2 regions of the Streptomyces sp. NPDC050315 genome follow, and region 2 is predicted to be linked to the other one. Evidence: riboswitches for the same ligand, from Rfam matches in the RefSeq annotation. Region 2 holds a riboswitch; the other holds the start of a gene.
What was found. Region 2 has a riboswitch for S-adenosylmethionine ahead of AB0I82_RS08645 (aminotransferase class V-fold PLP-dependent enzyme). Riboswitches for the same ligand answer to the same signal wherever they lie in the genome.
Positions count from the first base shown of each region.

Region 1: it holds a riboswitch for S-adenosylmethionine, as region 2 does, so the genes downstream of both, thrC (threonine synthase) here and AB0I82_RS08645 (aminotransferase class V-fold PLP-dependent enzyme) in region 2, are expected to answer to the same signal.

Region 1 covers NZ_JBFAKN010000009.1:265,004-280,176, forward strand. Annotated here, with positions in the region: gene AB0I82_RS30290 (hypothetical protein) at 1-236, shown strand, start outside; gene AB0I82_RS30295 (hypothetical protein) at 360-578, opposite strand; gene AB0I82_RS30300 (helix-turn-helix transcriptional regulator) at 749-1,582, shown strand; gene AB0I82_RS30305 (DUF397 domain-containing protein) at 1,572-1,817, shown strand; gene AB0I82_RS30310 (Cmx/CmrA family chloramphenicol efflux MFS transporter) at 1,961-3,229, shown strand; gene AB0I82_RS30315 (pyridoxamine 5'-phosphate oxidase family protein) at 3,257-3,784, opposite strand; gene AB0I82_RS30320 (DUF4031 domain-containing protein) at 3,823-4,089, opposite strand; gene AB0I82_RS30325 (hypothetical protein) at 4,098-4,460, opposite strand; gene AB0I82_RS30330 (MurR/RpiR family transcriptional regulator) at 4,742-5,602, shown strand; gene murQ (N-acetylmuramic acid 6-phosphate etherase) at 5,654-6,595, shown strand; gene AB0I82_RS30340 (PTS transporter subunit EIIC) at 6,679-8,250, shown strand; gene groL (chaperonin GroEL) at 8,369-9,991, opposite strand; gene AB0I82_RS30350 (cold-shock protein) at 10,313-10,516, opposite strand; gene AB0I82_RS30355 (MoaD/ThiS family protein) at 10,990-11,268, opposite strand; gene thrC (threonine synthase) at 11,329-12,612, opposite strand; SAM riboswitch class I at 12,630-12,788, opposite strand; gene AB0I82_RS30365 (glucosyl-3-phosphoglycerate synthase) at 12,948-13,913, shown strand; gene AB0I82_RS30370 (trehalose-6-phosphate synthase) at 14,018-15,173, shown strand, end outside.
Region 2 covers NZ_JBFAKN010000002.1:362,164-377,336, forward strand. Annotated here, with positions in the region: gene AB0I82_RS08630 (hypothetical protein) at 1-127, opposite strand, end outside; gene AB0I82_RS08635 (rhomboid family intramembrane serine protease) at 319-1,068, shown strand; gene AB0I82_RS08640 (Lrp/AsnC ligand binding domain-containing protein) at 1,065-1,346, shown strand; gene AB0I82_RS08645 (aminotransferase class V-fold PLP-dependent enzyme) at 1,444-2,841, opposite strand; SAM riboswitch class IV at 3,075-3,191, opposite strand; gene trpD (anthranilate phosphoribosyltransferase) at 3,269-4,333, opposite strand; gene AB0I82_RS08655 (ubiquinol-cytochrome c reductase cytochrome b subunit) at 4,492-6,132, opposite strand; gene AB0I82_RS08660 (Rieske 2Fe-2S domain-containing protein) at 6,129-7,190, opposite strand; gene AB0I82_RS08665 (c-type cytochrome) at 7,187-7,996, opposite strand; gene AB0I82_RS08670 (heme-copper oxidase subunit III) at 8,082-8,702, opposite strand; gene AB0I82_RS08675 (hypothetical protein) at 8,989-9,390, shown strand; gene AB0I82_RS08680 (Ig-like domain-containing protein) at 9,484-10,758, opposite strand; gene AB0I82_RS08685 (cytochrome c oxidase subunit 4) at 10,873-11,271, opposite strand; gene ctaD (cytochrome c oxidase subunit I) at 11,268-13,001, opposite strand; gene coxB (cytochrome c oxidase subunit II) at 12,998-13,960, opposite strand; gene AB0I82_RS08700 (aminotransferase class V-fold PLP-dependent enzyme) at 14,266-15,173, shown strand, end outside.

The DNA.
Region 1 (15,173 bases), on a different contig from region 2:
GCGACGCGGATCTGGCGGTACTGGCCGGGGCGCCGGAGCAGTACGCGGCGTACGCGGCCGCGGTGCGCGAGGAGTTCGCGTTCGTACCGGACGAGGCGTTCCGGGCGGGCCGGGCGGATGTACTGCGTCAACTGCTGGCGCTGCCGCGGCTGTTCCGCACGCCGGAGGGACACGACAGATGGGAGCGGCTGGCCCGGCGGAACCTGAACACGGAGCTCGACCTTCTGACGGCATGAGACGGGAGGCGTCCGACGGCATGAGGCGGGGCTGCGGAGGCCGAGGCGAGGGCCGGGGCGGGCACGCCGGGGTCCGGGGCGCACCGCACTCGCGTTCCTACGCGCCGTTCTCGCGCGCTTCGTTCAGCGGCGCTCTCCCCGGCTGCGCGCGTTGGCCAGGGCCGTCCGGGCGGCCAGGCGTTCGCGCGGGGTGGCGGCCCGGGCGTCGGCCGGCGGGCAGTCCCATTCGCGTCCGCCCCCCGGCGGACGCAGCTGTACATAGGGCCCTTCGTGCCCCATCACCTCCCCGATCCTGCCGATCCGGGTGTCGACCACGTACGAACCCTTCGCCGGGAGCGTCACCGGGTACCTCGTCTCTCCGGTAGCGGACCTCACTGCGCCTCACCGCGCCTCACTGCGCCTCATCGCGCTCCGTGTCGTCTTACTCGTTGTGTCTATATGGTGACGGTCCGGGGTTAAGCTTGACAGAGGGTGACATCCAACAACACCAGGTGCACGACAGGGAGTGGGCCATGCCGAAGCCGAAACAACTGGATCCGTCGCTTTCACCGAGGGCGCTGTACGGCGCTGAGCTGCGGTTCAAGCGAGAAAGTGCGGGGCTGACGCAGGCGGAGCTCGGGGCGCCGATGTTCGTGAGCGGGTCGTTCATCGGCCAGCTCGAATCGGGCGCACGGCGCATACAGGGGGAGTACGCACGACGGATAGACGAGATCCTCGGCACGGACGGGTTCTTCGAGCGGAACGTCGAAGCGGCCCAGCGCTCCCGCTATCCGGAACACTTCGCTGACGCCGCGGAGTTCGAGCAGATGGCGATCTCGATCAGGGAATACGCCCCGCTGCTCGTCCCGGGACTGCTGCAAACGGAGGACTACGCACGGGCCGTTTTCCGTGCCGTGCACCCGGTCGCCCCGGAGAGCGTCATCGACGACTTACTGTCCGCGCGGCTGGACCGGGCCCGCGTTCTCGAGGATCCAACAACCCCCTTGTTCTGGGCGGTGTTGGACGAGAACGTACTGCGCCGCCCCGTGGGCGGTCCGGCCGCGATGCACACCCAGCTCGCTCATATCGCGGCACTCATGCGTCGGAATCGCGTCATCGTGCAGGTGCTGCCGTACGCGGAGGGCGCCCACGCGGCGCTCGAAGGTTCGCTAAAGCTGATGACATTCGCAGATGCACCGCCCGTCGCGTACCTACAAGGCCTTGCAACAGGGCAAATGTTGGACGAGCCTTCGCATGTGGAACGGTACGGCTTGGCTTACGATCTCGTCCGGGCCGCTGCACTGTCACCCGAAGCGTCCCTCGTTCTCATCGAGTCGGCGGCGAAGGATCACCACGATGGTTATTGATCAACTCACGTTCCACCCAGCGCTCGACCTCTCCCGCATCAGCTGGCGCAAGAGCAGCTACAGCGGCGGTAGCGGCGGCGACTGTGTGGAGGTGGGGCACGGCGCACCGGGCGCGGTCCCGGTGCGCGACAGCAAGAACCCCTGGGGGCCGGCGCTCGTACTGGCGCCGGCCACCTGGTCGGCGTTTGTCACGGCCGTACAGGACGGCGTCCTGGAGCGGGCCGCCGACGCCTGAGACGGGCCACGGACGTCCGAAGCGGGTCACGGACATCCGAGGCGGGTCGCGGGCGCCCTAGGCGGCGTTCGGGAATGTCAGGCGTGTTCACGCTGTTCATGCGTGTCATGCCTGTCCCTCCTGATCGCGCCGAACGCGCCCGTATGCCCATCGCTGTCTACATCCTCGGATTGTCGGTATTCGCCCTGGGGACCTCGGAGTTCATGCTCTCCGGGATCCTCCAGCCACTGGCCCGGGACATGCACGTCTCGATCCCGCAGGCCGGACTGCTCGTCTCGGCTTTCGCGATCGGCATGGTGGTCGGCGCTCCGACGCTGGCCGCCGCCACGCTCCGCCTCCCGCGGCGCACGACGCTGATCGCGCTGCTCGCCGTCTTCGGCGTCGGCCAGGTCGCGGGCGCACTCGCGCCCTCGTACACGGTGCTCTTCATCTCCCGGGTGGTGAGCGCGCTGGCCTGCGCCGGTTTCTGGGCGGTCGGCGCGGCCGTGGCCGTCTCGCTGGTGCCGTTCACCGCGCGCGCCCGCGCGATGGCCGTGATGGTCGGCGGGCTGAGCATCGCCAACATCGCGGGCGTGCCGGCCGGCGCACTGCTCGGGCAGTCCGCCGGCTGGCGCGCCGCGTTCTGGGGCGTGGCAGTCCTCTCCGCGATCGGCCTCGTCGGCGTGATCGCCTGCGTGCCGCGTACGGAGGTGCCCACGGGCGAGGACCGTCCGCAGCTCCGCCGCGAACTGGCGATCTACCGCGACAAGCAGGTCTGGCTCGCGCTCAGCGCCACCGCACTGAACGGCGCTGCGGTCTTCGCCCTCTTCTCGTACCTCTCCCCGCTGCTCACCGACACCGCCGGGCTCGCCGAGAGCTGGGTGCCCACGGTGCTGGCACTCTTCGGCGTGGGCGCGCTCATCGGTACCTACATAGGCGGCCGGATCGCCGACGCGCATCTCTTCCCGACCCTCTTCGGGGGCATCGCCGCCTCCACCGTCGTGCTGGCAGTTCTGGCGCTCACCGCGCACAACTCCGTGGCCGCGATTGCGCTGTCCCTGATGCTGGGCGTCACGGCGTTCACCACGGCTCCGGCCCTGAACGCCCGGATGTTCAACGTCGCCAACGCCGCGCCGACGCTGGCCGGCGCCACCACGACGGCCGCCTTCAACATCGGCAACACGCTCGGCCCGTGGCTGGGCGGCCTGGTCATCAGCGCGCACTGGGGCTACCCGGCCGTGGCGTGGACCGGCGCCGCGCTGGCGGCGGCCGCCGTCGCCGCAACCGCCCTCGCCTACCGGCTGCAGCGCTCCACGGGCGCGGCTTCCCGGCTGGTGGCGTCGTCCGACGAGCGCTTCGTCCACGAGGCCGACCGCGCGCACGAGGACGCGGCGGACGGCCACAGCGCCGCGACGAGCGGCAAGCGCCTCTGACAACGGCCTTCGGGCGGGGCGGCCCGGTCAGCCGGCTCCGCCCCGCTCGAAGCGCCAACGCGTCTGGGAGTACGCGCCCTTGGCGAACCCGTAGGCGGTGACCGGCGCGACCTCGTAGACGGTCGCCCGGCCGCCGGCCTCGTGGAAGAAGGCCCCGTCCCGCACCTCGTAGTGCCAGTCGCTGCCGTACTTGGTCTCGTGCGCGTCGGCCAGCCGCCGCAGCAGCGCCTCGTCGTGCACCTCCACCGCCTCGCCCTCGACCACCAGGTCCAGGCCCTCGTTGAGGGCGTTGCTGCCGGTGGTGAGCGTGCAGCACGGGTTGGCCGCCAGGTTGCGCGCCTTGCGCTCCTCGGGGCCGGTGCTGAAGTACAGCGCGTCGTCGAGCCAGACGGCGATCAGCGGGGTGACGTGCGGCCGTCCTTCGGGGCGCACCGTCGAGAGCCAGAAGATCTCCGCGGCGGCGAGCCGGTCGCGGGCCTCCGCCCAGGACGTCGGCGCCGCGTCCTTGACGCTGTACCGGGGGTCGAGCTCGGTCAACGGTTCCTTCGCAGCCATGCCCGTACCGTAGCGGGAACGGACCCCCGCAGAAGCGGTCAATTCCGCCGGTGTTTCGGACGGCGCAGACCCGCGGCCGTCAGTCGGCGCACCAGTTCCTTGCTGCCGATCTCGACCGCGCCGGCCCGTACGGCGTCGGCGTACCGTTCCGCCGGCAGGTCGTAGTGATCGCGCTCGAACGCCCGCCGCGGCGCGCCGATCCGGGCCGCGAAGTCGTGCAGTTCCTCGAATGACGCGTCGCTGACCAGATGCGACCAGAGCCGACCGTGCCCCGGCCAGGTCGGCGGGTCGATGTAGACCGTCACGCCGCCCCTCAGCTCCCCAGCGGCCCGCCGAGCGAGCCGACCCGGGCCACCGCGACGGCCGTCTTCGGGCAGACCCAGTGCGGGTCGGCCCCCAGCTCCGGCTCCACGTCCAGCGCGTGCGGATCGCCGCCCTCGGTGCACACCGGGCACAGCGGCCAGCGGCCGTACCGCTCCAGCAGGGAATCCTGGACGTCCTGGGCGACGAGCCCGGCGACGAATTCGACGCCCTCCGGCCACTGCTCGACCCACCACCGCCGGTGTGCGACCGCGTCCTCCACCAGCGAGACGATGTCCGCGTCGGCGACATCGCCCGCCATCAGATCCGCGATCACCAGGGCCCGGGCGGCGTGCAGCGCCTGTTCCAACTCCATGTGCCCATTGTCGCGCGTACACGCCGTACACCCACACGCGTTCCCTCTCGTCCCAGCGGCTCGGAGTTGTCCACAGGCCGCGGAGGAGTGTTGACGCCGCGGGTGACTGAAATTACTTTTCAGAGGTGAGCACAAGACTGAAGGAAACTTTCAACGGCGCGGCTTCCGGCGCCCCGACCACGTCCGGCACGGCTTCCGAGGCCGCCCCCGCCACGTCCGGCGCGGCCTCCGGCGCCGCCCGGCGGTCGCAGCCGGAGCAGGCCCCGCCCGCCCCCGCGGCCCTGGCGGCGAAGGTCCGCACCCTCGCGCCGTCCATGACCCGCTCCATGCAGCGGGTCGCGGAGACCGTCGCCGGCGACCCGGCGGGCTGCGCCGCGCTCACCGTCACCGGCCTCGCGGAGCGCACGGGCACCAGCGAGGCCACCGTCGTCCGCACCTCCCGGCTGCTCGGTTACCCGGGCTACCGCGATCTGCGGCTGGCGCTCGCCGCCCTCGCCGCCCAGCAGGCCGCGGGCCGCGCGCCCGCCGTCACGGCCGACATAGCGGTCGACGACTCGCTCACGGACGTGGTCGCCAAGCTCGCGCAGGAAGAACAGCAGTGCCTCGCCGACACCGCCGCCGCGCTGGACACCACCCAGCTGGAGGCGGCCGTGGCCGCGCTCTCCGCCGCCCGCAGGATCGATGTGTACGGCATCGGCGCCTCCAGCCTCGTCGGCCAGGACCTGGCCCAGAAGCTGCTGCGCATCGGCCTGATCGCGCACGCCCACTCCGACCCGCACCTCGCGGTGACGAACGCCGTGCAGATGCGGGCCGGTGACGTCGCCGTCGCGATCACCCACTCCGGACGCACCACGGACGTCATAGAGCCGCTGCGGGTCGCCTTCGACCGCGGCGCGACGACCATCGCGGTCACCGGCCGCCCGGACGGCGAGATCGCCGCGTACGCCGATCACATACTGACCACGTCCACGGCGCGCGAGAGCGAGCTGCGCCCGGCGGCCATGTCCTCGCGCACGAGCCAGCTGCTCGTCGTCGACTGCCTCTTCGTCGGCGTCGCCCAGCGCACGTACGAAACGGCGGCGCCCGCCCTCTCCGCTTCGTACGAGGCCCTGGCCCACCGCCACTCCCCCCGCCCCCGCTGACCGCCCACCGCACCCGCCTCCCTCAGCCGTACTCGGAGAGCCCCCACCGCCATGACTTCCACCGCTGACCACGCCACCCTGCGAGCCCAGCTGGACACCCTCACCACCGAGGCGTTCCGGCCGGAGCTCGCCGAGATCGACCGGCGCTCCACCCTGGAGATCGCCCGCACGATGAACGGCGAGGACGCCACCGTTCCCACCGCCGTCGCCGAGCAGCTGCCGCGGATCGCCGCCGCCATCGACGGCATCGCCGCGCGGATGGCCCGCGGCGGCCGGCTGATCTACGCCGGGGCCGGCACGGCCGGGCGGCTCGGCATCCTGGACGCCAGCGAGTGCCCGCCCACGTTCAACACCGATCCCGAAGCGGTGATCGGGCTGATCGCGGGCGGCCCGCCCGCCATGATCACCGCCGTGGAGGGCGCCGAGGACAGCAAGGACCTGGCCGCCGCCGAGCTGGACGCGCTGGCGCTGACCGCCGAGGACACGGTGGTCGGCATCTCCGCCTCGGGCCGCACGCCGTACGCCATCGGGGCCATCGAGCACGCCCGTGCCCAGGGCGCGCTGACCGTCGGCCTGTCGTGCAACGCCGGCTCCGCGCTCGCGGCCGCCGCCGACCACGGCATCGAGGTCGTCGTCGGCCCCGAGCTGCTGACCGGCTCGACCCGCCTGAAGGCCGGCACGGCCCAGAAGCTGGTCCTGAACATGCTCTCGACGATCACGATGATCCGGCTGGGCAAGACCTACGGAAACCTGATGGTCGACGTCCGCGCGTCCAACGACAAGCTGCGGGCCCGCTCCCGCCGCATCGTCGCGCTCGCCACGGGCGCGTCCGACACGGAGATCGAGGAAGCGCTCGCCGCCACCGACGGCGAGGTGAAGCACGCCATCCTGGTGCTCCTCGGCTCCGTGGACGGGCCCACCGCGGCCCGGCTGCTCGCCGACTCCCACGGCCATCTGCGCGCCGCGCTCCAGGCCGCCGCCAAGGAAAGCTGACCGCCCGGCGCCCTCCTCCCCCGGGGAGGCGCCGCTGCCCCGCGCCCCCGCGGCGCATCCTCCGACAGAACAGCGCCTCGCACATGACCTCTGCATCTCCCCAGGGGAACTCCGCCCCGGACAAGAACCGCGCCACCGCCGCCGCGCTCCTGCCCCTCGTCGGCGGCGCTGCCAACATCACCTCCATCGCCCACTGCATGACCCGGCTGCGCCTCGGCATCAAGGACCGTTCGCTGGTCCAGGACGACGCGCTCAAGGCGCTGCCGGCCGTCATGGGGGTGGTCGAGGACGACACGTACCAAATCGTGCTCGGCCCCGGTACGGTCGCCCGCGTCACGCCCGTCTTCGAAGAGCTGGTCGAGGAGGAGCGCGGGGCGGCGCCCGGCCCGGCCCCGGCCTCCCCCGAGCCCGCCCCCGGGTCGCCGTCCGCCCCCACCACCACCGCCGACGAGCTGGCCGCTCAGGGTGCCGCCATCAAGGCGCGCCGGAAGGCGGCGAACGCCACCCCCTTCAAGCTGTTCCTCCGCCGGATCGCGAACATCTTCGTCCCGCTGATTCCCGCACTCATCGGCTGCGGCATCATCGCGGGCATCAACGGCCTGCTCACCAACCTCGGCTGGCTGCCCACGCTCGTCCCCGCGCTCACCGCCATCGCCTCCGGCTTCATGGCCCTGATCGCGGTGTTCGTCGGCTACAACGCGGCGAAGGAGTTCGGCGGCACCCCGATCCTCGGCGGCGCGGTCGCCGCGATCATCGTCTTCCCGGGCGTCGCGGACATCACCGCGTTCGGCCAGAAGCTCTCCCCCGGCCAGGGCGGCGTACTGGGCGCGCTGGGCGCCGCGGTACTGGCGGTGTACATCGAGAAGTGGTGCCGCAGATGGGTGCCGGAGTCCCTGGACGTCCTGGTCACCCCGACCCTCACGGTCCTGCTCACCGGCCTGGTGACGATCTTCGGCCTGATGTACGCGGCGGGCGAGGTGTCCGCCGCGATCGGTACGGCCGCCAACTGGCTCCTCGCCCACGGCGGCGCGCTCGCCGGCTTCGTCCTCGGCGGCCTCTTCCTCCCGCTGGTGATGCTCGGCCTGCACCAGGCCCTCATCCCCATCCACACCACCCTCATCGAGCAGCAGAGCTACACGGTCCTGCTGCCGATCCTCGCCATGGCGGGCGCGGGCCAGGTGGGCGCGGCCATCGCCGTCTACCTCCGCCTCCCCCGCAACGGCTCGATCCGTACGACCATCAAGTCCGCCCTCCCCGCCGGCTTCCTCGGCGTCGGCGAGCCGCTGATCTACGGCGTCTCGCTCCCGCTCGGCCGGCCGTTCATCACCGCCTGCGTCGGCGGCGCGTTCGGCGGCGCCTTCGTCGGCCTGCTGAACCAGCTCGGCACGGCCGTCGGCTCCACCGCCATCGGCCCCTCCGGCTGGGCCCTCTTCCCACTCCTCAAGGGCAACCACGACCTGGGCCCCACGGCCCTCATCTACGCCGTCGGCCTCCTCGCGGGCTACGTCGTCGGCTTCCTGGTCACGTACTTCTTCGGCTTCAGCAAGCAGATGCTCGCGGAGCTGAACGCGGGCAAGGAGACGGTGCAGGCCGCGTCTTCGGGCGGCGCCCGGCCGGGCACCCACGGCCCGGCGAAGGAGACCGCGTCCGTCTGACCGGCAGTACGACAGCCACGACAGCCGTGGAAACGCCCGAGGGCGGCACCCCCCGCGATGGGGGTGCCGCCCTCGGTTCGTACAGCGATGAACAGCTGATCCGTCCCGGAAGGGTGGATCAGAAGTCCATGTCACCGCCCGGCATGCCGCCCGGGGCGGCCGCGGCGGCCTTCTCCGGCTTGTCGGCGATGACGGCCTCGGTGGTGAGGAAGAGCGCCGCGATGGAGGCGGCGTTCTGCAGCGCGGAGCGGGTGACCTTGGCGGGGTCGATGATGCCCTCGGCGATCATGTCGACGTACTCGCCGGTCGCGGCGTTCAGACCGTGGCCGACGGCCAGGTTGCGCACCTTCTCCACCACGACGCCGCCCTCGAGGCCGCCGTTGACGGAGATCTGCTTCAGCGGGGCCTCCAGGGCCAGCTTCACAGCGGCGGCACCGGTGGCCTCGTCGCCCTCGAGCTCCAGCTTCTCGAAGACCGAGGAGGCCTGCAGCAGGGCGACGCCACCGCCGGCGACGATGCCCTCCTCGACGGCCGCCTTCGCGTTGCGCACGGCGTCCTCGATGCGGTGCTTGCGCTCCTTGAGCTCGACCTCGGTCGCGGCACCGGCCTTGATGACCGCAACACCGCCGGCGAGCTTCGCCAGGCGCTCCTGCAGCTTCTCGCGGTCGTAGTCGCTGTCCGAGTTCTCGATCTCGGCGCGGATCTGGTTGACGCGGCCCTGAACCTGCTCGCTGTCACCGGCACCGTCGACGATGGTGGTCTCGTCCTTGGTGATGACGACCTTGCGGGCGCGGCCCAGGAGGTCCAGACCGGCGTTCTCGAGCTTGAGGCCGACCTCCTCGGAGATGACGGTGCCACCGGTGAGGATGGCGATGTCGCCGAGCATGGCCTTGCGGCGGTCACCGAAGCCCGGGGCCTTCACGGCGACGGACTTGAAGGTGCCACGGATCTTGTTGACGACCAGGGTCGACAGGGCCTCGCCCTCGACGTCCTCCGCGATGATCAGCAGCGGCTTGCCCGACTGCATGACCTTCTCCAGCAGCGGAAGGAGGTCCTTCACGTTGGAGATCTTGGAGTTGACGATCAGGATGTACGGGTCGTCGAGCGACGCCTCCATACGCTCCATGTCGGTGGCGAAGTACGCCGAGATGTAGCCCTTGTCGAAGCGCATACCCTCGGTGAGCTCCAGCTCCAGACCGAAGGTCTGGGACTCCTCGACGGTGATGACGCCTTCCTTGCCGACCTTGTCCATGGCCTCGGCGATGAGCTCGCCGATCTGGGTGTCGGCGGCGGAGATGGAGGCGGTGGAGGCGATCTGCTCCTTGGTCTCCACATCCTTCGCCTGCTCCAGCAGGGCGGCGGAGACGGCCTCGACGGCGCGCTCGATGCCGCGCTTCAGGGCCATCGGGTTGGCGCCGGCCGCGACGTTGCGCAGGCCCTCGCGGACCAGGGCCTGGGCCAGGACGGTCGCGGTCGTCGTGCCGTCACCGGCGACGTCGTCCGTCTTCTTCGCGACCTCCTTGACCAGCTCGGCGCCGATCTTCTCGTACGGGTCCTCGAGCTCGATCTCCTTGGCGATGGAGACACCATCGTTGGTGATCGTGGGGGCGCCCCACTTCTTCTCAAGGACGACGTTGCGGCCCTTGGGGCCAAGGGTGACCTTGACGGCGTCGGCGAGCTGGTTCATCCCGCGCTCGAGACCGCGCCGTGCCTCCTCGTCGAACGCGATGATCTTGGCCATGTGAAGTGGTCCTCCCGGACAGGGGTGGAAACGCAGTGGACCGCGCCGGTGCCCGCGACGGACGGCCTGCAGCCCAGTGGTTCCCTGCCCCACCGGGCCGCGGACCTCACCGGCCCGATCCGAAGTTCTGTCACTCTCACCTTCAGAGTGCTAACGCAATGATTAGCACTCGGCCCCCGCGAGTGCAAGCGCCTCTGCCCACCCTGCGGGATCGCGCGGCGGCGCCGCAAGGGCCCGGGTCGGCGCGCACGCGCGCACAACGAGAGGCCCGCACTCCCCCTCGGGGAGCACGGGCCTCCGTACGCTGCAGTCGGTCGGCGCTCAGCCGGCCACGCGAACCATGTCCGCCTGCGGCCCCTTCTGGCCCTGCGAGATCTCGAACTCGACCCGCTGACCTTCCTCAAGGGTGCGGTAGCCGTCCATCTGGATCGCGCTGTAGTGGACGAAAACATCCGCACCACCGTCGACCGCGATGAAGCCGTACCCCTTCTCCGCGTTGAACCACTTGACGGTGCCCTGAGCCATTCCTAACTCCCCTATTGCTGGCCCTTGCGCAGGACCGCACTCCGCGGACCCGGGTCAGACCTCACCCCCAAGGAGGGTGTGCGCCGGAACGCGTCGACCGCCGCTGAATGTATCTGCACCGATGCCCAGCGCAACAGGTCAATCGGACGAGAATTCTGCCCACGACCATTCGCCGATTTACGGCGAAGTCTCAATAATTCTGGGCAAGCCGGGCCGGGCATAGCTCATCAACGCGACAAAATGCGCACACACTTTGAGCACATCTTGTCGCGTTCTCATATGCGTCGGGCACGCGCGCGAAGAGGATTCACCTCAACTGTATCGCCTTTAACGACATGGAATCGCCCCGTCCGCTTTTGCTGCGGACGGGGCGATTCCAGGAGGCGTATGCGGTCACCCACGAAGCGGTGCACAGGGGGCGCACACAGGGCGCACTAAGGGCGTGCGCCGCCGGTTTTACGAAAGAGCGGGCTTCAGCAGCCGCCGGCCACCGCGGGAATGATCGAGACGCTGGCGCCGTCCGGCGTCACCGTCTCCAGGCCGCCCTCGAAGCGCACGTCGTCGTCGTTGACGTACACGTTCACGAAGCGGCGCAGCTTGCCCTGGTCGTCCAGGACGCGGGCCGCGATGCCGTTGTGGTTCTTCTCCAGGTCCGCGATGACCTCGGAGAGGTTCGCACCCTCGGCGGGGACCTCGGCCTGGCCGCCGGTGTAGGTGCGGAGGATGGTGGGGATGCGGACGTTGACGCTCATGTGGTTCTACCTTCCGGGTTCCGGGGAAACGAGTGCGGGGCCTGCCTGGCGGGGCGGCGCTTACTTGTCGAGGCCGGCCTCGCGGAACGCGTCCAGGCTCGGGCGGATGGTCGCGGTCGGGCCGGTGGTCGGCGCCACGGCGTCCAGCGTCTTCAGGCCGTCCCCGGTGTTCAGGACGACCAGCGACTTCGCCGGGTCGATCTGCCCGTTCTCGATCAGCTTCTTGGTGACGCCGACGGTCACGCCGCCCGCGGTCTCCGCGAAGATGCCCTCCGTGCGGGCGAGCAGCTTGATCGCTTCCACGACCTGCTCGTCGTTGACGTCCTCGACGGCACCGCCGGTGCGGCGGGCGATGTCGAGCACGTACGGGCCGTCCGCCGGGTTGCCGATGGCCAGCGACTTGGCGATGGTGTTCGGCTTCTGCGGGCGTACGACGTCGTGGCCGGCCTTGAAGGCGGTGGACACCGGCGAGCAGCCCTCGGCCTGGGCGCCGAAGATCTTGTACGGCTTGTCCTCGACCAGGCCGAGCTTGATGAGCTCCTTGAGCCCCTTGTCGATCTTCGTGAGCTGCGAGCCCGAGGCGATCGGGATGACCAGCTGGTCCGGCAGCTCCCAGCCGAGCTGCTCGCAGATCTCGTACGCGAGCGTCTTGGAGCCCTCGCCGTAGTACGGGCGGAGGTTGACGTTCACAAAGCCCCAGCCCTCGCCCAGCGGGTCACCGATGAGCTCGGAGCAGAAGCGGTTGACGTCGTCGTAGTTGCCCTCGATGCCGACCAGGTCGCCGCCGTAGACCGCAGCCATGACGACCTTGCCCGCCTCCAGGTCGTGCGGGATGAACACGCAGGACTTGAAGCCGGCCCGGCGCGCGGCGGCGCCGACCGCACCGGCCAGGTTGCCGGTGGAGGAGCAGGACAGGGTGGTGAAGCCGAAGGCGCGGGCCGCCTCGACGGCGATGGCCACGACGCGGTCCTTGAAGGAGTGCGTCGGGTTGCCGGAGTCGTCCTTCACGTACAGGCCGCCGGTGACACCCAGTTCGGCGGCGAGGCGGTCGGCCTTGACCAGCTTGGTGAAGCCCGGGTTGAGGTTGGGCTTGTCGGCCACGTCGGCGGGGACGGGCAGCAGCGGCGCGTACCGCCAGATGTTGTCCGGACCGGCCTCGATCTGCTTCTTCAGGCCCTCGGGGTCGCCGCTCGGCAGGTCGTACGCCACTTCGAGCGGCCCGAAACATTCCTGGCACGCGAAGATCGGGCCGAGCGCGAAGCGCGTACCGCACTCGCGGCAGGACAGCGCGGCGGCGGGACCGAGGGAGACGGTGGTGGTGCTTTCAGCAGCTTGCACAGCCATGGAGGCGAGGCCCTTTCTCCTCATCTTCCTCGCGACGCATCTCGCCGCGAGACGGATTTGGCACCTTCCCTAGCCGGGAGCCTCGCGCGGCGGACATCAGCGTCCTGGCGGCAAGACCGGCTGGAGGGTTGCCGGGGCTTCAACGGGCCGTATCCCTCTGCCCCTCTGGATGAGCGGTATGGCCTGCGCACGAAACACAGGCGTTTGTTCAGCGGTGACCCCGGCATGCGGTGGTCATCCGCGTTGTTCAAGACTGTAACCGAAGGCATGGACGGTTGAGATAGCCGTCCGATGCGCGAGATGGCTCACACTCAGTAGCAAAAGGAGACGGATACGTGCTGGAAGAGGTGGAGCGCTGGCTGGCCGGCCGCTCCTGGTCAGCCGCCGACCGACCGCTCGACCAGCTGTTGGCCGCGAAGAGCCGCACGGGACAGACGGTCAGCGTAGTGCTGCCCGCGCTCGACGAAGAGGCCACGGTCGGCACGATCGTGGAGATCATCCGCCGCGATCTGATGTCCGCCGCGGTGCCCCTGGTCGACGAGCTGGTCGTGGTGGACTCCGGCTCCACCGACCGCACCGCCGAGGTCGCGGCCGCCGCGGGCGCCCGGGTCGTGCACCGCGACGCGATCCTGCCCCGGCTGGCGACGGTGCCCGGCAAGGGCGAGGTGCTGTGGCGCTCGCTGCTGGCCACCAGCGGCGACATCGTCTGCTTCGTCGACGCCGACCTGCGCGAGTTCTCCGCCGCCTTCGTGTCCGGGATCGTCGGGCCGCTGCTCACCGAGCCGCAGGTGCAGTTCGTGAAGGCAATGTACGACCGGCCGCTCGGCGAGGGCGCCGACGGCCCGAAGGCGGGCCAGGGCGGTCGGGTCACCGAGCTGGTGGCCCGACCGCTGCTCAATCTGCACTGGCCGCAGCTGGCCGGCTTCGTCCAGCCGCTGGGCGGCGAGTACGCGGCCCGCCGCTCGCTGCTGGAGCGGCTGCCCTTCCCTGTTGGGTACGGCGTGGAGCTGGGCCTGCTGGTCGACGCGCTGCACACGGTCGGCCTGGACGCGCTGGCGCAGGTGGACGTGGGCGTGCGCAAGCACCGGCACCAGGACGGGCAGGCGCTCGGCCGGATGGCCGCGGCGATCTACCGCACCGCGCAGCTGCGGCTGGCCCGCGGGCACCTCGTACGGCCCCGGCTCACCCAGTTCGACCGCGGCGAGGAGGGCGGGTTCGTACCGCGGACGACGGATGTGGACACCGAGGAGCGGCCGCCGATGCGCGGCATACCGGAGTACGAGGAGCGGCGCGCGGCATGAGGGGCGGCGTCCGGGCCCGGCGCGCGGCGCCGACGTGCGACTGCTCCCGCGACGCACTCCCGGCCGCACGTTTGAGCGGATCTGTGGCGGGTTAGGTCATCGGCATGGTCTCCTCCAGCTCAGGTGCCCAGGTTCTCGTCGCGTCCAACCGCGGTCCGGTCTCCTACGCCTTGGGCGAGGACGGCACGCTGACGGCCAAGCGCGGCGGCGGCGGTCTGGTCTCCGGCCTCTCCGCCATCGGCCCGGACGCCGGGGCCGTGTGGGTGTGCGCAGCGCTCGGCGACGGCGACCGCGAGGCGGCCCGGCGGGCCGCCGCCGGGGACGGGCTGCTGGACCCCGGCGACACCGGCGGACAGTCCGTCCGGATGCTGGACATCGCGCCCGAGGTCTTCGCGGACGCGTACAACGGCGTCGCGAATTCCGTGCTGTGGTTCGTCCACCACCTGCTCTACCAGACGCCGCTGGAGCCCGCGTTCGACGCGGACTTCCGCGGCCAGTGGGCGGCGTACGAGGCGTACAACGCCGCCTTCGCCGACGCGCTCGCCGAGGCCGCGGCGCCCGGCGCGGCCGTCCTCGTGCAGGACTACCACCTCACGCTGGTCCCGGGGCTGCTCCGCGAGCGCCGCCCCGACCTGCGCATCGGCCACTTCTCGCACACCCCCTGGGCGCCCCCGGACTACTTCCGGCTGCTGCCGGACGACGTGGCGGCCGAGGTGCTGCGCGGCATTCTGGGCGGCGACCGGGCGGCGTTCCTGACGGAGCGCTGGGCCGCGGCGTTCGCGGAGTGCTGCGCCGTCGTACTGGGCGCCGAGGTCGCCAGAGACGGGGCGGCGGGCCTGCGCGTCACGTACGAGGGCCGGACCACCCGGCTCGGGGTGCACGGCCTGGGCGCCGACGCGGACTTCCTGCGCGAGCGCTCCCGGCAGCCGGACGTCGACGAGCGGCTGGCGGATCTGCGCGAGCAGATCGGCACCGGGGAGGACGGCGCGCCGCGGAAGACGATCGTGCGGGTGGACCGTACGGAGCTGTCCAAGAACATCGTGCGCGGGCTGCTGGCCTACCGGCGGCTGCTGACCGACCGGCCGGAGTGGCGCGGCCGGGTGGTGCACATAGCGTTCGCCTATCCCTCGCGGCAGGACCTGGCGGTGTACCGGGAGTACACCGAGGAGGTCTCGCGGCTGGCAGGGGAGATCAACGACGAGTTCGGCACGGACGGCTGGCTGCCGGTCGTGCTGCACGTCAAGGACGACTTCGCGCGCT
Region 2 (15,173 bases):
GCTCACCGGCCAGGTCGAGGTGGACGTACTCCACCACCTTGGACCGGCGGGTCACATCGAAACGGGTGAGGTTGCCGCACAGAGTGCAGCGCCACCGGGTTTCGGCCGTCGGCAGGGGAACAGCCATTGTGTCGTCCTCTTTCGTCAAGCGTGATGCGGTTGTGCGGGCTCTCGCGGTGCGCCGTCGAACTGCGGAGGTACGGAAAGTACTGCCCGTAACCCTACGGCCTGGTGGCGACCGGGTGCCGTCCCCGCCCGGGTACCGGAACACGGCGAGGCACTCTGTCCCCTTTGTGGCTATTACGCCATGATCACTTCATGTCGGCCTCGTTTCCGTCCCCGCGGACCGTGTTCTCCCGGATGACCAACATCCTGATCGGCATCTGCTGCCTGGTGTTCGTCATCGGCCCGGCCTCGGGGCTGAACGGAATACACGGCACCGGCGAATCGCTCCTGCAGGCGCAGAGCGCGTACTTCGCCCGTTGGGGCGTCATCCCGCGCGACCTGTGGAGCGGCGACCCGCAGGCCCTGGTCACCCCGCTCACCGCGCTCTTCGTGCACGGCAGCTGGCTGCACCTGCTGGGCAACATGCTCTTCCTCTACGTCTTCGGGGGCATGGCCGAGGCCAGGATGGGCCGGCTGCACTTCGCGGTCTTCTACGTCCTGACCGGTTACGTGGCCCTGATGGGCTACGCGGCGGCGCACGCCGAGTCGGGCCAGACCCTGGTCGGCGCGTCCGGATCGATCTCCGGAGTGCTCGGCGCCTTCCTCTACCTCTTTCCCCGCGCGCGGGTGACCAGCCTCTTCCCGTTCCTCTTCTTCCTGCCGCTGCGCTTCCCCGCCTGGGCGGTGCTGCTCTTCTGGTTCGTCCTGCAGTGGCTGGCGGCCCAGCGCGCGGTCAACGGCCCCGGCGTCGCCTACCTGGCCCACGTCGTCGGCTTTGTACTGGGCTTCCTGTACGCCTGGGTCCGCTACCACGTACCGGACGCTCCACCGCAGGCCGCGCCGGGGCTCCCCGGTAGGGTGGAGCCCACAGAACGGCCGACCGAGGGAGAGAGCCAATCGTGATCACTTCGATCGTGCTCATCAAGACCAGCGTGGATCAGATCCCGGAGATCGCGGAGAAGATCGCGACGATCGAGGGCGTCAGCGAGGTCTACTCGGTCACCGGCGCGCACGACCTGATCGCGATGGTCCGGGTCCGCGAACACGACGACCTCGCGGACGTCATCCCCGGCCGCATCAGCAAGGTCCCCGGCGTCGCCTCCACGGAGACCCACATCGCCTTCCGCACGTACTCCCAGCACGACCTGGAAGCGGCGTTCGCGATCGGCTTGGAAAGTTGAGCCCGTCCGGCGATTGAGGACATCTTGAACGCCAAACGGCCACCGGCCGGCGCCGGTCCCGCTACGGGAACCAACACCGGCCGGTGAAACCCGCGGCTCAGCCGCGGTCGGGGACGCAGCGGCCATCCTCGGTCCGGTAGGACCACCGCGCCCCGTCCCGTACGAGCTCCGTCACCGCCGTGACGAACCGCTCCACATGCTCATCCGGCGTCCCCGCACCGAAGCTCACGCGGATGGCGTTCAGGGACCGCTCGCCGGGCCGGGCGTCCGGCGCGCCGCACTCCCCCGGGTCCTGCGGGTCGCTGCCCAGCAGGGTGCGCACGAGCGGGTGCGCGCAGAACAGCCCGTCCCGTACGCCGATGCCGTACTCCGCCGAGAGCGCGGCCGCGAAGTGCGAGCTGTTCCAGCCCTCCACGACGAACGACAGCACGCCCACCCGCGGCGCGTCGTCGCCGAAGAGCGACAGCACCTTCACCTCGGGCACCTCGGCGAGCCCGGCCCGCACCTTCGCGATCAGCTCCTGCTCCCGCGCGACCAGGTTGTCGAACCCGGCCTCGGTCAGCGCCTTGCAGGCCGAGGCGATCGAGTACACGCCGATGACATTCGGCGAACCGGCCTCGTGGCGGGCAGCCGTGGTGTGCCACTCCACCTGCACGCCGCCGTCCTCGCGCCGCGCGACCTTGCGGCTCGCGCCGCCGCCGGCCAGGTACGGCTCGGCGTCCTGCAGCCAGTCGGCGCGCCCGGCCAGTACGCCGGACCCGAAGGGCGCGTACAGCTTGTGGCCGGAGAAGGCCACCCAGTCCACGTCCAGGTCGGCGATGTCCACCGGGTGATGCGGGGCCAGCTGCGCGGCGTCCAGCACGATGCGCGCGCCGTGCGCGTGCGCCGCGGCGGCCAGCTCGCGCACCGGCCAGAGCTCGCCGGTCACGTTCGACGCGCCGGTCACGCACACCAGCGCCGGGCCGTAGGGCTCGCGCTCGGCGAGCGCCTTCTCCAGCGTGTCGACCGCCTGCTGCGGGGTCCGCGGGGCGTTCAGGTAGGTGACGGTGACGTCGGACCGCTGCTCCCAGGGCAGCAGCGACGCGTGGTGCTCGGTCTCGAAGACGAACACCCGGGTGTCCGCGGGGAGCACGCCTGCCAGCAGGTTCAGCGAGTCGGTGGTGGACCGGGTGAAGATCACCTGGTCGGACTCGCGGCAGCCCAGGAACTCGTGCACCGTCACCCGGCTGTTCTCGAACAGGTCCGTCGACAGCTGCGAGAGGTAGCCCGCGCCGCGGTGCACGCTCCCGTAGTACGGCGCGTACGCGGCCACGTCGTCCCACACCCGCTGCAGGGCCGGGGCGCTGGCGGCGTAGTCCAGCGCGGCGTAGCCGACCTCGCCACCGGTGACGAGCGGGACGAGCACGTCGCGGCCGAGGACGGGGAGCGGGGCGCAGGCGGGGTCGGCGTCGGCGGAATCGGCGGTGGCGAGGGCGGTGTCAGGGCGCACGGACATGGCGGAGTCTCCCGGAGGCGTAAAACCGTACGGAACGCACGGAGTAGGCGAATGACACGCACAGGGCGTGGAAGGACCCGCGGGCGCACGCACACCTCGTACGGCTCGTACGGCTCGTACGGCTCGTACAAAGGGGGCACCCAGGCGGGGTGTTCGGAAACGGGGCCGAGCGGCCCTAGCGCATTCGCTGCATCACGGAAGAGCTCCCTCGATAACCAGGATCCCTGGCGAGGGATCCGCGCTTGCCGCAGACCTCGCTGCCTGCGGCCTGGTCATCACCCGGGGCACCCCGCCACGGACGGAGGGTTGCCGGACAGCAAGCCGGGGCCTAATCGCTGTCACTCGTGACCTGCCGAGAATCATGCCACATGATCGCGGCACTGCAAGGGGTGTCCGGGATGCGGACACCCCTCGCGTCGCAGGGCCGTTACGCGTGCGAAGCGGTCACCCAGCGCTCCAGCACCGCCCGTGCCGCGCCCGAGTCGATCGACTCGGCGGCCTTGGCCATCCCCGCCGCGATCTGGTCGTTCAGCGGTGCGTCCGTCGGGTCCAGGGCCACCAGGGCCGCGGCGGAGTTCAGCAGGACGGCGTCCCGTACCGGGCCGGTCTCGCCGGCCAGCAGGCGGCGGGCGACGTCCGCGTTGTACGAGGCGTCCGCGCCGCGCAGGGCCTCCACCGGCACCAGCTCGATGCCCACGTCACGCGGGTCGAAGGGCACCTCGCGCACGGTGCCGTCCCGGACCACCCACACCGTGGAGGTGGCCGTGGTGGTCAGCTCGTCCAGGCCGTCGTCGCCGCGGAAGACCAGCGCGGAGGAGCCGCGCTCGGCGAGCACACCGGCCAGGATGGGCGCCATCCGGGCGTCGGCGACGCCGGTGGCCTGGGCCGCGACCTTGGCCGGGTTGGTGAGCGGGCCGAGCACGTTGAAGGTCGTACGGATGCCCAGCTGGCTGCGGGCGGGCGCGACATGCCGCAGCGAGGGATGGAACTTCACCGCGAAGCAGAAGGTGATGCCGGCCTCCTCGGCGACCTCCACCACCCGGCGCGGCGTCAGGTCCAGGTTCACGCCGAGCTTCTCCAGGACGTCGGAGGCGCCGCTGGCGGAGGACGCGGCGCGGTTGCCGTGCTTGACGACCTTCGTGCCCGTACCGGCCACCACGATCGAGGACATGGTGGAGATGTTCACGGTCTTGGCGCCGTCGCCGCCGGTGCCGACGATGTCCACGCTGCGGCCCGGCACCTCGATGAGGTTGGCGTGCTCGTACATCGCGCGGACCAGCCCGGAGATCTCCGCGACCGTCTCGCCCTTGGCGCGCAGCGCCACCGCGAAGCCGGCGATCTGCGCGTCGCTGGCCTCGCCGCGCATGATCCGGTCCATCGCCCACTGGGTGGAGTCGGCGGAGAGGTCACGGCCTTCGAGGAGGGCGTTCAGTACGCCCGGCCAGGTGCGGGCCGCCACGCTGCCGCCGCCATCCGGGGTCACAACGTTCATGGTCCACGCTCCTGGGTGAGTCAAAAATCTTCACAGCGAGCCTATCGGGCCCGCGGGTACGCCGGAGGGCCCCGTCCGATGCTCGGACAGGGCCCTCTGGGTGGCGTTCTTTGCTACGTGCACGAGGTCACGGTGTCGGTACCGCTCCCCCGCGGAGATCAGTGGTGGCCGTGGCCGCTGGTGATCTCCTCGTACTCCTCCACCGTCGGCTTCGGAATGTGGCTGTCCTCGCCGTAGAAGCTCTTGGAGAGCTTGGCGCGCAGCTTCTGCGAGCGCGGGATCTTGCGCTTGACGCCGTTCTCGTCGACCTCGGGGCCGATCTCCAGCGGCTTGGGCTGCTCGTGCGAGGTGAGGTGGTGGAGCTGCTCCTGCGTGAGCGGCTCGTGCACCTCGATGAACTCACCGTGCGGCAGCCGCTTGATGATGCCGGACTCGCGTCCGTGCAGCACCTTGTCGCGGTCGCGCCGCTGCAGACCCAGGCAGATCCGCTTGGTGACGATGAAGCCCAGCACCGGCCCGACGAAAAACGCGATCCGGATGAACCAGGTGATCGAGTTGATCGACAGGTGGAAGTGCGTGGCCCACAGGTCGTTGCCACCACCGACGAGCATGACCAGGTAGGCGATCAGCCAGGCCACACCGAAGCCGGTACGGGTCGGGGCGTTGCGCGGGCGGTCCAGCAGGTGGTGCTCACGCTTGTCGCCGGTGACCCAGGACTCGATGAACGGGTAGACCGCGATGGCCGCGAGAACCAGCGGGAAGACGATGATCGGGATGAGCACACCGAAGTTGAGGGTGTAGCCACCCGGGAGCACCCATTCCCAGCCCGGCATGACACGGACCAGACCCTCGGCGAAGCCCATGTACCAGTCGGGCTGGGCGCCGGTGGACACCTGGTCCGGGCGGTACGGGCCGATGGCCCACACCGGGTTGATGCTCGCGATCGCGGCGATCACCGAGATCACACCGAAGACCAGGAAGAAGAAGCCTCCGGCCTTGGCCATGTAGACCGGCAGCAGCGGCATGCCGACCACGTTCTTCTCGGTCTTACCGGCACCCGGGAACTGCGTGTGCTTGTGGTAGAAGACCAGGATCAGGTGCGCCACCAGCAGGCCGAGCATGATGCCCGGCAGCAGCAGCACGTGGATCGTGAAGAACCGCGGAATGATGTCGTGGCCGGGGAACTCCCCGCCGAAGATGAACATCTGCAGGTACGAGCCGACCAGCGGCATCGCCAGGATGACACCCTCGATGAAGCGGACACCGGTGCCGGAGAGCAGGTCGTCCGGGAGCGAGTAACCGGTGAAGCCGGTGAACATGCCCAGGACGAACAGCAGGAAGCCGAACAGCCAGTTGACCTCGCGCGGCTTGCGGAAGGCGCCGGTGAAGAACACCCGCATCATGTGGACCATCATGCCGGCGAGGAACACCAGCGCGGCCCAGTGGTGGATCTGCCGGATCAGCAGGCCGCCGCGGACGTCGAAGCTGATGTCCAGCGTCGACTCGAAGGCCTGCGTCATCCGGATGCCGTGCATGGGCACGTAGGAGCCGTGGTAGACGACCTCGGCCATGCTCGGGTGGAAGAACAGCGTCAGGTAGACGCCGGTCAGGATGATGATGATGAAGCTGTAAAGGCAGATCTCACCGAGCATGAAGGACCAGTGGTCCGGGAAGATCTTGCGCATGTTGGACTTGGCGAGGCTGTAGATGCCCAGCCGGCCGTCCGCCCAGTCGGCGATCCGCTCGCCCCGCGGCGCCTGGCCGCGGCGCGCGTTGGTCGCGCTCGTCTCGTTACTCATCCGCGCTCCCAGAAGCTCGGGCCGACGGGCTCCGCGAAGTCGCTGACGGCTTCGAGGTAGCCGTCCTTCACCGTGATGTTCAGCTGCGGCAGGGCGTGGCCGGCCGGACCGAAGATCACGCGGCCACCGTCGGAAAGGTCGAAGGTGGACTGGTGGCAGGGGCAGAGCACGTGGTGCGTCTGCTGCTCGTACAGGGAGATCGGGCAACCGACGTGGGTGCAGATCTTCGAGTACGCCACGATGCCCTCGTGCGACCACTCAAGTTCCTGCTTGTCCTTGATGTTCTGCGGCTGGATCCGCACGAGCATCAGGGCGTCCTTGGCGATCTTGGTGTTGAACTCGTGATCGTCCTCCTCCAGGCCCTCGGGCTTGGCGAAGGTCAGCGAGCCGACCGCGATGTCCTCGGGACGCAGCGGGAGGTTGGTGGACTGGTTGACCAGGCGGATGCCCTTCTTCCAGCCCGTGGTGCGGAGCTTCTTCTCCGGCAGCGGACCGAGGTCGCGCAGCAGCACCACACCGGACAGCGGCACCAGGGCCAGCGCGCCGAACATGGTGTTGCGGATCAGCTTGCGGCGGCCCATGCCGGACTCCGCGGCGCCTTCCCGGAAGTCGGCCATGACCTTGGCCTTGACCTCGGGCTCGGCCTCGATCGGGTGCCGCTCCTGCGCCACCTCGACGTCCGACATCAGCGTGCGGGCCCAGTGGACCGCGCCGGCGCCGATGCAGAACAGCGCCACGCCCAGCGTCAGGCCCAGCGCGAAGTTCAGCGCGCTGATGTGGCCGAGCGGCCAGACGTAGATGATCTTGTCGACCGGGAAGATCACGTACGAGGCGATGAAGCCGATCGTCGCGAGCATGGACAGCGTGAAGAGCAGGGCCACGGTGCGCTCGGAGCGCCTGGCCGCCTTCTCGTCGATGTCCTGGATGCGGTGCTCGTGGGGGGGCAGGCCCGGGTCGGCGAAGGGGTTCTCCCTCGTCGCCACGTCACCGTGGGCACCGTCGCGCCCACTGGGCAGGGTTTCTTCTGGCACGTCTGCGTGTCGTCCAGTCTCACTCATGACTTCTTGGCCTTCGCTGTCCGGGCTGCGACCCAGATGGCGACCGCGACCAGTGCGCCCAGGCCGAAGATGTAACCGAAGAGGCCCTCACTGACCGGGCCGAGACCACCGAGGTCCATGCCACCGGGGCTCGCGGTCTTGTCGCCGTTGACCTCACCGAGGTAAGCGACGATGTCCTTCTTGTTCTGCTGCGAGAGGCTGCCGTCAGGGAACGAAGGCATGTTCTGCGGGCCGGTCTCCATGGCCTCGTAGATGTGCTTCGGATCCACACCATCAAGCGCCGGTGCGAACTTTCCGTTGGTCAGGGCGCCGCCCTTACCGGTGAAGTTGTGGCACTGCGCGCAGTTCGTACGGAACAGCTCACCGCCCTTGGCGATGTCCGCTCCGTCCTTGCTGTACTGCTCCTTGCCGGGCACGGCGGGACCGGCGCCGAGCGACGCGACGTACGCCGCCAGCTGGTCGATCTCGGCCTGGCTGTAGATGTTCTTCTTCCGCGGCACCTGGGCGCCGGGCTGCTGCGCCGGCATCCGGCCGGTGGCCACCTGGAAGTCGACGGCGGCAGCGCCCACGCCGACCAGGCTCGGGCCGTCGGAGGTGCCCTGACCGCCGGTGCCGTGGCAGCTGGCGCAGCCCACGGCGAAGAGCTTCTTGCCCTCCTTGATGGCAAGAGACTGGGCGGTGTCATCGGCCTGAGCCTTGTCCGCCGGCGCGAACGCGGCGTACAGCCCCCCAGTGACCGCCAGCGCGAAGAGTAGGACGACGAGCGCCGCCAGCGGATGGCGCCGTCGTGCGGAGAGCTTTTTCACGGATTACCCCGGTGTCAGGATCTTCTGCGTCGATGCTTCTGGTCTGTGTCTGTCTGAACTGCGGGTCCGGTCGGGACCGGACTACCTACTTGATCAGGTAGATCGTGGCGAAGAGGCCGATCCAGACGACATCGACGAAGTGCCAGTAGTAGGACACGACGATGGCCGCGGTGGCCTGTTCGTGGGTGAACCTCTTGGCCGCGTACGTCCTGCCCAGGACCAGCAGGAAGGCGATCAGACCGCCTGTCACGTGCAGTCCGTGGAAGCCGGTGGTCAGGTAGAACACCGAGCCGTACGGTCCGGACGAGAGCGAGAGGCCCTCGTGCTTGACCAGCTCCGTGTACTCGAAGACCTGACCGCCGATGAAGATCGCACCCATGATGAAGGTGACCACGAACCAGGCCCGGAGCTTCTTGACGTCGCCACGCTCGGCCGCAAAAACACCGAGCTGGCACGTCAGAGAGCTGAGCACCAGAATCGTGGTGTTCGTCGCGGAGAACGGAAGATTCAGCGCATCGGCGGATTCCTTCCAATACTCGGCTCCGGTCACCGATCGGAGGGTGAAGTACATCGCGAAGAGGGCCGCGAAGAACATCAGCTCGGAACTCAGCCAGATGATGGTTCCGACGCTGGTGAGGTTCGGCCGATTGACCGACGGGTGCGCGTGCCCGGTTTCTACTGCTGTTGCTGTCGCCACGACCGACATTATGTCGGTCGCTTATCTTGCGCTCACTCCGGGGGGTGCCGTTCGGTGTGTCAAGGGGGTGTGCGCTGGCCATACGGTCCAGTGGCGAGGTCCCCCGAAGGGGGGAAGCGCAGCTTCCGCCCCCCTCTGGCGCCCCCGCTCCGACCAGTCCTGACGGGCCGTCGGGCGCAGCATTGATCCGTACGAACCCTCCTGCGCGGGCCCTTCCGGGCAGTAGCATCCGCTGAACGGGACCGGCCCCAGTGGTGCTCCCGTCGACGGTGCTCCCCAAAAGCGTGGAGGAACGATGCAGGCGACTGCCACGGTGCTGGTCTACAGCGATGATGCGGGCACCCGCGAGCAGGTGCGCCTCGCGGCCGGCCGGCGACCCGCCGCCGATGTGCCGCAGGTGGAGATTGTGGAGTGCGCGACACTCCCGGCCGTCCTCGCGGCCCTGGAGCAGGGCGGCATCGACGTCTGTGTGCTGGACGGTGAGACCGCCCCGGCGGGCGGCATGGGCGTGTGCCGGCAGATCAAGGACGAGATCTTCCACTGCCCACCGGTGCTGCTGCTGATGGGCCGCCCGCAGGACTCCTGGCTCGCGACCTGGAGCCGGGCGGACGCCGCGGTGACCCACCCGGTCGACCCGGTGGCGTTCGCCGACGCGCTGGCGGGGCTGCTGCGCCGCCGCCTGCTCGCGCAGACCTGAGCGGTCCCGCACAGCGCGGCTTGAAGACGTACAGCGCCCCGTCCGGGCGGGAATGAGCCCGGACGGGGCGCTGTGTGCCGTTCTGCGGGCCGCTCAGACCCGCGGGCGCAGTCGAGCAGCGTCGGCGGGTGCCGCGGCCTCCTCGTCGCTCCCGGCGCCACTCACGCCGCCGCCCAGGGCGCTGCCGGCGCGCCACTTGTCCCAGGACAGGTTCCAGTCGCCGAACCCGTTGTCGAACGGGACCATCTTGTCGCCCTTGCTGTTGACCACCTGGACGATGTCGCCGACCCGTACGCGGCCGAAGAACCAGCGCGCGTCGGCGGTCGACATGCCGGTGCAGCCGTGGCTGACGTTGGCCGCGCCCTGCGAGCCCACGGACCAGGGCGCCGCGTGCACGTACTCGCCGCTCCACGTGACCCGGGTGGCCCAGCGGACCGGCAGGTCGTACGCCTCCGAACTGCCGCGGGCGATGCCCACGGTGGTGCTGCGCATCCGGACGAACGCCTCCTTGCCCAGCACGGTCTTGATGCCGTTGCGGGTCTCGAAGCCGGCCTTGCCGGTGGTGACGGGCAGCGTCTTGAGCACCTTGCCGTTGCGCCGGACCGTCATCCGGTGCGCGGCGGCGTCGGTGACCGCCACGACCCGGTCGCCGGTACGGATCCGCACCGGCTTGCCCGGCCCGCCGTACAGGCCCTTGGCGACCTTCAGGCCCTGGAGGTTGCTGTACGCCTCGACGGAGGCGTGCGCGGGCCAGTACGTACGCGGGCGGTAGTGCAGGGTCCGGTCGTCGACCCAGTGCCAGGAGCCCACCACGCGCGGGCTGCTGTCGACCTTCAGGGCACCCTCCACGAGCGCCTTGGCGCGCGCGCCGTGCACCGGGCGGCTGAGCTCCGCGGTGAGCGGCTGGCCGACGCCGTACGTGCCGCTGTCGGGCCCGAAGGTGACCCGCAGCCGCTTGTCGCCGCTGCCCTTCGTCGCCATCCGCAGGACCTTGCGGCCCGGCTTGCCGTCGCTGTCCTCGGTACTGACGCGCACGGTGTAGCGGGTGCCGGCGGCGAGCGGCACGGTGCTGCGCCAGCGGGTGCCGTCGGCGGTCAGCCGGCCGCGGATGTGGCGCCCCGCGGCGTCCGTCGCGGTGACGTCCGTGATCCGCGCCTCGTCGCCCGTGGTGGTGACTTCCAGTGGCCGGTCGGGGTCGGCCTTCCGCTCGCCCGCCGGGGCGTTGGCCGCGATCTGGCCGGCCGCGTCGTAGGGCTGGGCGGCGAGCGGATCCGAGGTGGCCCCGCCGCACCCGGTGACCCCCACCGCCAGGGGCAGCAGCAGGAAGGCCGATCTGAGCACCGTCCGGGATCGTGGCATATGGCTCATAGGCCCAAAATAGGAAGAGACACGCCGGTGCGGCGCGTTCAAGGACTGCAAATGGGTCGGGCCCGGCCACTCCTTGGAGTGACCGGGCCCGACCCGTCCGTACGAGAACGGCGCTTACTGCGTGCGGTTCTCGCCCCGGTAGTACTCGAACACCCAGCCGAACAGGCCGACGAGGATGATCGGAGCGGAGAAGTACAGCAGCCACCAGCCGAAGACGACGCCCAGGAAGGCGAACGCGCCGCCGATGCCGAGGGAGAGCGGCTGCCAGCTGTGCGGGCTGAAGAAGCCCACCTCACCGGCGTCGTCCGCCACATCGGCGTCCTTGCGGTCCTGCGCTCCGGTGTCGACCCGCCGGGCCGTGAAGGCCAGGTAGTAGCCGATCATGATGCACAGGCCGAACGAGAGGAACAGCGCGGTGGTGCCTACCGGCTCCTTCGACCAGACGCCATAGACGATCGCCATGGCGAGGACGAAGACGGAGAGCCAGATGAACATCTTGCCCTGGATCTTCACTTGCCGGCCTCCTTCGTGCCGCCCATGAGCGCCGTGTCCTTCTGACCGTCGTTCTCGAGCACGTCGAGCGCGGCGATCTCAGGGTGGTGCAGGTCGAACGCCGGGGATTCGGAGCGAATGCGCGGCAGCGTGAGGAAGTTGTGCCGCGGCGGCGGGCAGGAGGTCGCCCACTCCAGCGAGCGGCCGAAGCCCCACGGGTCGTCGACCTCGATCTTCTTGCCGTACTTCGCCGTCTTCCAGACGTTGTACATGAAGGGCAGGATCGACAGGCCCAGCAGGAAGGAGCTGATCGTCGAGATCGTGTTCAGGGCGGTGAAGCCGTCGGCCGCCAGGTAGTCGGCGTAACGACGCGGCATGCCCTCGGCGCCCAGCCAGTGCTGGACCAGGAAGGTGCCGTGGAAGCCGATGAACAGCGTCCAGAACGTGATCTTGCCGAGCCGCTCGTCCAGCATCTTGCCGGTGAACTTCGGCCACCAGAAGTGGAAGCCGGCGAACATCGCGAAGACGACCGTACCGAAGACGACGTAGTGGAAGTGCGCCACGACGAAGTACGAGTCGGAGATGTGGAAGTCCAGCGGCGGCGAGGCCAGGATGACGCCGGTCAGACCGCCGAAGGTGAAGGTGATCAGGAAGCCGACCGCCCACAGCATCGGGGTCTCGAAGGACAGCGAGCCCTTCCACATCGTGCCGATCCAGTTGAAGAACTTCACACCGGTCGGAACCGCGATGAGGAACGTCATGAAGGAGAAGAACGGCAGCAGTACACCGCCCGTGACGTACATGTGGTGCGCCCACACGGTCACCGACAGACCCGCGATCGAAATCGTCGCCGCGATCAGACCGATGTAACCGAACATCGGCTTGCGCGAGAAGACCGGAATGACCTCGGAAATGATGCCGAAGAACGGCAGCGCGATGATGTACACCTCTGGGTGGCCGAAGAACCAGAAGAGGTGCTGCCAGAGCAGTGCGCCACCATTTGCCGCGTCGAATACGTGCGCACCGAACTTACGGTCCGCCTCCAGGGCGAACAGCGCGGCGGCCAGCACCGGGAAGGCCAGCAGGACCAGCACACCGGTCAGCAGGACGTTCCAGGTGAAGATCGGCATACGGAACATCGTCATGCCGGGAGCGCGCATGCAGATGATCGTGGTGATGAAGTTGACCGAGCCGAGGATCGTGCCGAAGCCGGAGAAGGCCAGACCCATGATCCACATGTCGGCGCCGACGCCCGGCGAGCGGACCGCGTCCGACAGCGGGGAGTAGGCGAACCAGCCGAAGTCGGCCGCACCCTGCGGGGTGAGGAAGCCGGCCACCGCGATCAGCGAGCCGAAGAGGTAGAGCCAGTAGGCGAACATGTTCAGCCGCGGGAACGCCACGTCGGGCGCGCCGATCTGCAGCGGCATGATCCAGTTGGCGAACCCGGCGAACAGCGGCGTCGCGAACATCAGCAGCATGATCGTGCCGTGCATCGTGAACGCCTGGTTGAACTGCTCGTTCGACATGATCTGCGTGCCCGGACGGGCCAGCTCGGCGCGCATGAAGAGCGCCATCAGGCCGCCGATGCAGAAGAAGGCGAACGAGGTCACCAGATAGAGCGTGCCGATCGTCTTGTGGTCGGTGGTCGTCAGCCACTTCACCACGACGTTGCCGGGTTGCTTCCTGCGTACGGGCGGTGCTGCCGGAGCCGATGCGGCGGCGGCACCCTGAGGTTCGTTGAGGATGCTCACTTGTTCTTGGTCTCCGCGTTCCTGGCGTGATCGGTCTGCTCGATACCGGCCGGCAGGTAACCGTTCTGGCCCTTCTTCGCCAGGTCCTTCAGGTGCTCCTGATACCGCTCGGGAGACACGACCTTGACGTTGAAGAGCATCCGGGAGTGGTCAACGCCGCAGAGCTCGGCGCACTTGCCCATGAAGGTGCCCTCCTTGTTCGGAGTCACCTCGAAGACATTGGTGTGACCCGGGATGACGTCCTGCTTCATCAGGAACGGCACCACCCAGAAGGAGTGGATGACATCACGCGAGGTCAGGATGAACTGAACGGTCTCGCCCTTGGGCAGCCACAGCGTGGGGCCCGGGTTGCCGTTCTGCGGATTCCGCTCGCCCGGCGTGCCCTGGTCGTAGACGCCCTCGGCACCCGCGGGAGCCGACTTCTTCATCCTGTCGGGGATCGCGGAGAGTTCCTTGGAGTTCACCGCCGAATTCGACTTGTTGCCGTCGACGTCCTCCATGTAGTTGAACGCCCAGCTCCACTGGAAGCCCACCACGTTCACGACGTGGTCCGGCTTCTTGGAAGTCTTCAGGAGTTCGTTCTCATCGCGCGCGGTGAAGTAGAACAGCACCGCGATGATGATGAACGGGACGATGGTGTACAACGCCTCGATCGGCATGTTGTACCGGGTCTGTGCGGGGACCTCCACCTTGGTCCGGCTGCGGCGGTGGAAGATCCAGCTCCAGATGATCAGGCCCCACACCAGCACGCCCGTTGCGAGGGCGGCGGCCCAGGAGCCCTGCCAAAGGGAGAGGATCCGCGGCGCCTCGTCCGTGACGGGCGTTGGCATGCCGAGGCGGGGGAAGTCCTTGTATGTGCAACCGGTCGCGGTCGCCAGGACCAGGCCCGCAGCCAGCACCTGCGGCAGCTTCCGCCGCATCGGGCGCCGCGACGAGCGGTCGGAGCCGTTGGGACTCACGTAGCGCCTTCCCGAGAGTCTCGCCCGCAGAACCGGCTGCGGCCGTCTCAGCTGGTCGGTCGCCGGCCCGTCACGGGCAGGGGTTTGGATGTTTATGCGGACCAAACCCTACTGGACGCTATTTGGCGTCGCGCGGGGAGGGTGCCCAACGCGGCGCGTTGCCCCTCGAAGGGGTGGCCATCCCCTCCCACTGCGCCCGTGCGGCCTCCGGATTCCCCGCTTCCTCCCGGCATCTGACGCCGCGCCCGGCGGTCGGGGCCGTCTCGTGAATCGGACCCCGGACCGCACGCGTTAGCGTTTTGCCCGTGCCCTACTTCGATGCCGCCTCCTCCGCTCCCCTGCACCCCGTCGCCCGCGAGGCGCTGCACGCCGCGCTCGACGAGGGCTGGGCCGATCCGGCCCGGCTGTACCGGGAGGGGCGGCGCGCCCGGCTGCTGCTGGACGCCGCGCGCGAGACCGCGGCGGAGGCGGTCGGCTGCCGCCCCGACGAACTGGTCTTCACCCCGTCGGGCACCCGCGCGGTGCACACGGGCATCGCGGGCGCGCTGGCCGGCCGGCGGCGGGTCGGCGGCCGGCTGGTCCACTCCGCCGTCGAGCACTCCTCCGTACTGCACGCGGCGGAGACGCACGAGGCGGCGGGCGGCAGCGTGGCCGTGGTGGGCTGCGACCGTACGGGCCGGGTCGACCCGGCGGAGTTCGCCGCCGCGCTCACCCCGGACACCGCGCTGGCCGCCCTGCAGTCCGCCAACCACGAGGTGGGCACCGAACAGCCGGTGGCGGAGGCGGCGGAGGCGTGCCGCGAGGCGGGTGTGCCCCTGCTGGTGGACGCGGCCCAGTCGCTGGCCTGGGGGCCGGTGCCGGGCGCCTGGTCGCTGCTGGCGGGCAGCGCGCACAAGTGGGGCGGCCCGGCCGGGGTGGGGCTGCTGGTGGTCCGCAAGGGCACCCGCTTCGCGCACCAGGGCCCGGCCGACGAGCGCGAGTCGGGGCGGGCCCCCGGCTTCGAGAACATCCCGGCGGTGGTGGCCGCCGCCGCGTCGCTGCGTGCCGTACGCGCGGAGGCGGTGGCCGAGGCGGCCCGGCTGCGCGCCCTGGTGGACCGGATCCGCGCGCGGGTGCCGGAGCTGGTGCCGGACGTGGCCGTGGTCGGCGACCCGGAGCGGCGGCTGCCGCACCTGGTGACCTTCTCATGTCTCTATGTCGACGGGGAGACGCT